Tolumonas auensis DSM 9187: one gene and its partner. The protein of the gene in region 1 interacts with the protein of each later gene in a pairwise test. Links are inferred from orthologs where the notes say so. Each region holds a gene or a part of one and is shown in the gene's direction. Other genes may lie near its edges.

Region 1 (4,547 bases):
GCTGATCTAAATTACCGGTCGGCTCATCAGCCAGCAGCAAGGCCGGCTGACAGATAAACGCTCGTGCCAGCGCAACCCGTTGCTGTTCACCGCCGGACAATCTGGATGGTTTGTGCTGCAACCGCTCTCCCAGCCCCACATCATTCAACAAGGTTGTGGCGAGTTGTTTCGCCTGACTGATACCGCGTAATTCCGCCGGCAACATCACGTTTTCCAGAGCCGTCAGCTCAGGGATCAGTAAGAAAGACTGAAAAACAAAACCTATTCTTTCCGAGCGTAATCTGGCGCGCTGTTCCTCATCCATCTGATGCAGGGGCTGACCGGCAATGAAAATTTCACCTTCGCTGGGTAAATCCAGCCCCGCCAGCATGCCCAGCAACGTAGATTTACCCGAACCGGAAGCCCCGACAATCGCAACACTCTCTCCCGGCTTGACTTGTAACTGGATCCCATCAAGGATGGTAAGCTGTTCTTTACCAACCGAAACCCGGTGCGACAAATTTTTGACCTGTATCATAAGAGGTTGTGTCATGAGAGGTATCCTGCTGGTGTTATTATCTATGTGTTCACTTTCTGGCCATGCCAGTACGCTATTGATTCTCGGCGACAGCCTGAGTGCCGGCTACATGATGGCGGCAGAACAAAGCTGGCCTGTTCTTTTGCATCAGCAATGGCAGAAAGAAAAATTCCCGGTCACTATCATTAACAGTAGCATCAGTGGCAGCACCACTCAGGATGGTTTAGCCCGTCTGCCTGCTTTATTGTCCCGTCACAAACCTGACTGGGTTTTAATTGAACTGGGTGCCAATGATGGTATCCGCGGTTTTCCACCAGCTATTCCTTATGAAACGTTAAAGAAAAGCATTCAGATCATTCAGAAAAATGGCGGACAACCACTGTTGATGCAGATCCGGATCCCACGTAATTACGGTGCCGCCTATATTGCAAAATTGGAAGCGATTTATCCGAAGCTGGCCGAGGAAACCAAAACGCCTTTATTGCCGTTTTTTCTTGAATCTATCGTGACTCAGCCGAAACTGATGCTGAACGATGGTATTCATCCTACGGCTGATGCGCAACCACTGATCCGGGATATGATGGAACCATTACTGCGCCAATACATTGAAACCACAGAGAAGACTCTTTAGGCAATCATTCCTCCCCAAAAATGTAATTTTAGGTAAAAAAAGGTTTATCTGTGCCGAGCCTATTGTCCGGCCCCGCCAGCTCCGTATCATGGCGCGGTATGTCTTATGAGGAAGGTTTACATGATCCGCATCTTGTTGGTTGATGATGATCTCGAGCTATGCAGCATGCAGAGGGAATACCTCAGCAATGAAGGCTTTGCGGTACAGATGTGTCACGATGGTGAAAGAGGGTTAGAAGAAGCACTGAGCGGCGATTATGACCTGATTTTACTGGATGTCATGATGCCGAAACTCAATGGTATTGATGTCCTGCGTCGTCTGCGAAACCACAGTAATATTCCGGTATTAATGCTTACCGCCAAAGGTGATGACATTGACCGTATTATCGGCCTGGAACTGGGTGCTGATGATTACGTTTCCAAGCCCTGCACTCCGCGCGAACTGGTGGCTCGGGTAAGAGCCATTCTGCGCCGGGCTGATCCTGATAAACAGGAGCCTGGTCAGTTGCAACCGCTCAGAGTTGGAGCGCTGACTATTTCCGCTGCCAGCCGTAATGCCACCTGGCGCGACGAATTACTTGATTTGACCAGTACCGAATTTAATTTGTTGGAAATACTGTGTCGCCGTGCCGGCAGAATAATCAGTAAAGAAGATCTGTCGCTGCATACCCTTGGCCGCCCGCTGGCCCGGTATGATCGCAGTATTGATGTACATGTCAGCAATCTACGGCAGAAACTGGGCGTACTGAAAGATGGGCGTTCACCCATTCAGACCGTCAGAGGGATCGGTTATCAGTTGGTTGTTGAGTAATTAATGCGTCGTATTTTCTGGAAAATATTACTGAGTTTCTGGCTCGCCATTCTGCTGACCGGGATCGCAACCGGCGCGATCGTCACGCTGTATCAGGACGCAAAGATAGCCTACAGCATCATTGAAACCGGCAATCGCCCCGATGGTCTGACCGAATCGGTAGCCAGAACGCTGGCCAGTGGCGGAAAACAGCTTGTGCTGGAGATAGTGAAACCACAGACCGTGGGAAAAGATGTAGCCGGCGGCCCGCCTGTGCCATTTATTGTTGATCAACAGGGAAAGGATCTGTTCAACCGAAGTGTCAATGATAAAGCCTGGGCTGAAGCACAACGTCTCACTGAACAACAGGCCAATACGCCTGGGGTAGAAAAGATAACACTGGCTGACGGGGGAATTTATTGGGTATTCATGCCCCGCCGTCCGCCGCCATTCCCGCATAACATCATATTTACATTGTTTGATGCACCGGTTTTTCTGTTAATCATGGCGATACTGACCAGTCTGTTATTCAGTAACTGGCTGGCCCGCGTTATTTCACGACCGATAGAAACATTGCGTGACGGACTCAAAGCTGTAGCAAAAGGAAATTTTGATATCAATGTCAGTCAAAAGCTTGGCAAACGGTACGATGAATTTGCAGATCTTGGGCAAGATGCTGATTTAATGGCAGAAAAACTCAAACAATCTATTCAGGTGCAACGCCGGCTGTTGCATGATGTGTCTCATGACTTACGCTCACCACTCGCCCGTCTTCAGCTGGCCATTGGCTTGCTGCGGCAAAAGCCGGAAAACACCGAGCAAATGCTGCAACGCATTGAACAGGAATGTCATCGCCTGAACAATCTGGTCGGTGAAGTATTAATGCTTGCGCGTATGGAATCCGGTGTGCCGCAACCAAAAGAAGATTATCTGGATCTTGTTGAGTTGCTGAAATCGCTGGTTGATGATGCTCAGTTTGAAGCGAAAGACAGCGGTAGTGTTATTGAACTACAACTGGATGAAACATTGAATGAAAGCATTATTATCCAGAGTCGCGGTGAGTTATTACTGCGGGCCTTCGATAACCTGATCCGGAATGCCTTACACCATGCCGGTCGCGGCTGTCATATTGAAATCAGTGTGCATCAGGAATTGCCGGAATTACTGGTCATTGATATCACGGATAATGGCCCCGGGATCACTGAAAAAGACCTGGGATCTATCTTCGAACCCTTTTTCCGCAGTAACAATAATCCGGGCAACGGTCTGGGGCTGGCTATCACAAAACGAGCAATTGAAGCACACGGCGGGACGATTACTGCCTACAACAGAACGACCGGCGGTTTGTGTATGCATGTGAAATTACCCTGTATGGCGCAGCTTTCTTAACCTGACTTCAGATAAACCGGCAGATGCCGGTTTTATTCTTTTGGTGATGGCAGATTCTGTGTCGTAAAAAACTGGCTGACGGTTGAACTCAGGCGTTTCAATAATGCTTTTCTGATCTGAGACAGCTTTGGTTTCTCATCCGCCAGCAACGTCACCGGGCGACATAACTGAATGGCATTGATACCTAACCGGGCAGACAACAGGCCACTACCCAGCCCCTGCGCTAATTTAGCCGATAATTTAGATGTCAATTCACTGCTGAACCAGTCTGTTCCCAGTTCCGTGGCCAGTTCAGCCGTACCGGCAAACACCATATCCCGTAAAATCTGCCGGATAAGCCGGATTTGCCCCCAATAGCCAAGACGGATCTGGTAGACCGATGCGATATCCCGCAACATTTTCAGATTGCGCCACAGTACCAGTACCATATCGGCCAGCGCCAAAGGGCTGGCCGCGACCAGTAACGCGGTCTGACTGCTGGATTTGAGTACCAGTTGCAGTGCTTTTTCATCTAACGGATGTAAAACAAACCGGCTGAACAACACCAGTATTTCACTATCATTGTGATGTGGTTCAATATGTTCCAGCCATTGCTGATACCCGGGTAAATTTTGCAGACCCGTCTCGTTTGCCAGACGCCGACAAAACGCCTGGGCGTTCCCATGCTGTCCTGCGCTTCTCAAGTCTTCAGCCTGTTTCCGGCATTGAGTATTACTGCGTAAACGTCGTAATACACGATATTCGCGCCAGATAACCGAGCAGGAACCAATCAGCAAAGCGCTGGCAGCGGCTAACCAGGCACCACCCAGCCAGGGATTCAGAAACAGCTGCTGATAGAGAAAACTGCCGGCCTCCACCAGCGATAACGCCAACACAGCACCCCCACCCCAGCGCAACCAGCCAGAGGATCGCTCCGGTAACTCTGAAAGCGATGGCTCAAAATCATCCTGCAGAGCAGTTTCATCGTATTGCGACGCTTCATCCAGCTGCGCCGGTACTATTTCTACCGGCATAGCTCCGCTCGCGATTGTGGTCCGGTTTAATAAATCCAGCGGCACTTCTACTGCTGTCTTTGTATCTGATGCTGCTGGTTTTTTCATTGCATTTTATCTCCCAGCAAATATTCCAGGATCTGATCCAGACGGATATGCGGTCTGGCCTGTTCGCTCTGCCAGACAGGGGGCCGCAGATCAGTTAATCGCAAAGATGAGTTTCGCCAGA
Region 2 (2,806 bases), 380 kb from region 1 along the record:
TCTTCATGGCTGTGAACACCACCTGGTGACATCAGACCCATTACGTGAACCGCTTTGCCAGTGCTAACAGCAGTATCAACCGCTTTACACAGGGCTTCGTTTTTGAAGAAATCGCCATCGCGGATCTCTTTGGTTACACGGGTCAGTTCCTGATAAACCACACGGCCGGCACCGATGTTGACGTGACCCACTTCAGAGTTACCCATCTGACCGTCTGGCAGACCTACGTCCATACCAGAACCGGAGATCAGGGTATTGGCGTATTTAGCGCACAGAGCATTCAGATTTGGTGTGTTAGCGGCGGCAACGGCGTTACCTTCTTTTTTCTCGCTGTAACCCCAACCATCCATGATGATCAGTGCCAGTGGCTTTTTAGCTGTAGACATTGTGTGTGGCCTCTTTTTTGGAATTTACGAAAACAAGTTCGACTGTGTTCAATTCTACAATATCTGTGGGATTAGTCACCTTTTCACCACATTTCACAACGCATTTCACGGAAGGAATTTTCATTGCCGGGGGAATACTGTAAATCTGCCGGTTCACATGTAATACTGTTGCGATTATTTTCAGAGTTGTTGGGAAACAAAATGCAGGAATATATTGATTTTGCCATGCGTCACGAGCTCCTGGTTCTGGCCTGGGTTGGTCTGGCGACAGCAGTTATAGCTTCAGCGGTTAAAGCCCGTCTTTCTCCGGTAAAACAGATTGATAACCAGACCGCAGTTGCTCTGATCAATAAACAGGATGCGGTTGTCGTTGATGTTCGTACACAGGACGAGTTTGCCCGTGGTCACATCGCCGGTTCTCATCATATGCCATTGGCACAGATTGAGCAGGGCAACACCACTGAAATTGATAAGCATAAAGAAAAGCCGGTCATCGTAGTCTGTGAAACGGGTGCCCGTGCTGAAACAGCCGGTTCCAAACTGGTAAAAGCCGGTTTCCAGCAAGTTTATTTGTTACGTGGTGGTCTGACTCAATGGCGTTCCAGTAACTTACCGGTCACGAAAAAACGTTAATCTAACTTTGCACTAGCCGCCATAAGGCAATTCTAATAAAGGGCATTAAAATGACAGAAGCAGCAAATAGCACCCCGGCACAGCCAGAATTCCAGATCCAGCGTATCTATGTAAAAGATGTTTCTTTTGAAGCACCGAACACTCCGGTCGTTTTCCAGAAAGAGTGGCAGCCGGAAATCAAACTGGATATGGACACTCAGACTCAGGTTCTGGGTCAGGATGTATACGAAGTGGCTCTGACACTGACTGTAACCTGCAAACTGGGTGAAGAGACCGCTTTCCTGTGTGAAGTGAAACAAGCCGGTATTTTCACTGCTGCGAATCTAGATGCACAAAATCTGGCGCATTGCCTGGGCGCATTCTGCCCGAATATTCTGTTCCCTTATGCTCGTGAAACTGTTGCTGGTCTGGTCAGTCGTGGTTCATTCCCGCAACTGAATCTGGCACCGGTTAACTTTGATGCGTTGTTCGCTTCTCATATTGCACAGCTGGAAGCAGAGCAGGCGAAAGCAGGCGTTCAGTAATGGATTCAGCAGTAGCACTAAGTGTTCTGGGGGCGGGGTCTTATGGCACCGCCCTTGCCATTTCTCTGGCCCGTCAAGGCCAGCCGGTACTGCTCTGGGGACATGATCCACAGCAGGTTGCCCGTTTACAGCAGGATCGCTGTAATCAGGAATTTCTGCCAGACGTACCATTCCCTGATTCACTGCAAATGACCGATGATCTGGCGTATGCCGTTTCTGCCAGCCGTGATTTGCTGGTGGTGGTTCCAAGTCATGTGTTTGGTGAAGTACTGCTCCGTATCAAACCTTTTATGCGTCCGGATACCCGTGTGGCATGGGCGACAAAAGGGCTGGAACCGGAACATGGCCGTTTGCTGGGTGACGTCGCGAAAGAGATTTTAGGCGAGCAGATCCCGCTGGCGGTTTTATCCGGTCCGACCTTTGCCCGTGAACTGGCAGCCGGCATGCCGACAGCCATCGCCATTGCGGGTACCGATGAGCAATTCACCAGCGATATGTCAGCACTGATGCACTGTGGTAAATCGCTCCGCGTTTATACCAATCCGGATTTTATTGGTCTGCAAATCGGTGGCGCAGTAAAAAACGTCATCGCGATCGGGGCCGGACTTTCGGATGGTCTGGGTTTTGGTGCCAATGCCAGAACCGCGCTGATCACACGTGGATTGGTTGAGCTGCAGCGTCTTGGTTTATCTCTCGGTGCGGATGCTAAAACCTTCATGGGAATGGCGGGACTGGGTGATCTGGTGCTGACCTGTACCGATAACCAATCGCGTAACCGGCGGTTCGGTCTTGCCTTGGGGCAGGGGAAAACCGTTGAGCAGGCGATGACGGAAATTGGTCAGGTAGTTGAAGGTTACCGTAATACCAAGGAAGTCCATGTGCTGGCGGCTCGTCAGAACGTGGAAATGCCTATCTGTGAACAGATTTATCAGATCCTGTATCAGGGTAAATCGGCACAGGACGCAGCCCTGGCATTACTGGGCCGGGATCAGAAAGGCGAATAATCGCTATCTGCCGGATAAAAATAACGCCAGCTATTGCTGGCGTTGTTGTATCTGAACCGGAACCGCAGCGATCTTAATAGAAAGAATGCTCACCACGGGCATGTTCAGTAGCATCTTTCGCGCCGGTCAGTTCACCGGGGAAAAGCTCCAGTAACTGCTTTTCAATGCCTTCTTTCAGCGTCACGTCCACCATGGAACAACCGTTACAACCGCCGCCAAATTGCAGGATTGCTACGCCGTCATCCGTGATCTCAGTCAG

What was found. Proteins that work in one complex are often made in the same cells at the same time.
Region 2: the proteins of TOLA_RS04470 (region 1) and secB interact in binary tests that used the Escherichia coli proteins (3 or more experiments, as listed by UniProt). The link is inferred for Tolumonas auensis DSM 9187 from one-to-one orthologs.

The regions. Positions count from the first base shown.
Region 1 is NC_012691.1:949,482-954,028, reverse strand. Bases 275-3,113 are described here. They hold TOLA_RS04470 (response regulator transcription factor), read left to right. Parts: upstream 275-1,268; coding sequence 1,269-1,958; downstream 1,959-3,113. Other genes in these bases: TOLA_RS04465 (HAMP domain-containing sensor histidine kinase), read left to right, coding at 1,962-3,113; TOLA_RS04475 (arylesterase), read left to right, coding at 531-1,148; TOLA_RS04480 (ABC transporter ATP-binding protein), read right to left, coding at 275-532. In the rest of the region: more of TOLA_RS04480, read right to left, coding at 1-274; more of TOLA_RS04465, read left to right, coding at 3,114-3,326; TOLA_RS04460 (YcjF family protein), read right to left, coding at 3,359-4,426; TOLA_RS04455 (YcjX family GTP-binding protein), read right to left, coding at 4,423-4,547. UniProt on the Escherichia coli protein: Response regulator member of the two-component regulatory system CpxA/CpxR which responds to envelope stress response by activating expression of downstream genes including cpxP, degP, dsbA and ppiA.
Region 2 is NC_012691.1:573,010-575,815, forward strand. It holds secB (protein-export chaperone SecB), read left to right. Parts: upstream 1-1,069; coding sequence 1,070-1,543; downstream 1,544-2,806. Other genes in the region: gpmM (2,3-bisphosphoglycerate-independent phosphoglycerate mutase), read right to left, coding at 1-386; TOLA_RS02625 (rhodanese-like domain-containing protein), read left to right, coding at 588-1,019; gpsA (NAD(P)H-dependent glycerol-3-phosphate dehydrogenase), read left to right, coding at 1,543-2,547; nfuA (Fe-S biogenesis protein NfuA), read right to left, coding at 2,621-2,806. UniProt on the Escherichia coli protein: One of the proteins required for the normal export of some preproteins out of the cell cytoplasm. It is a molecular chaperone that binds to a subset of precursor proteins, maintaining them in a translocation-competent state.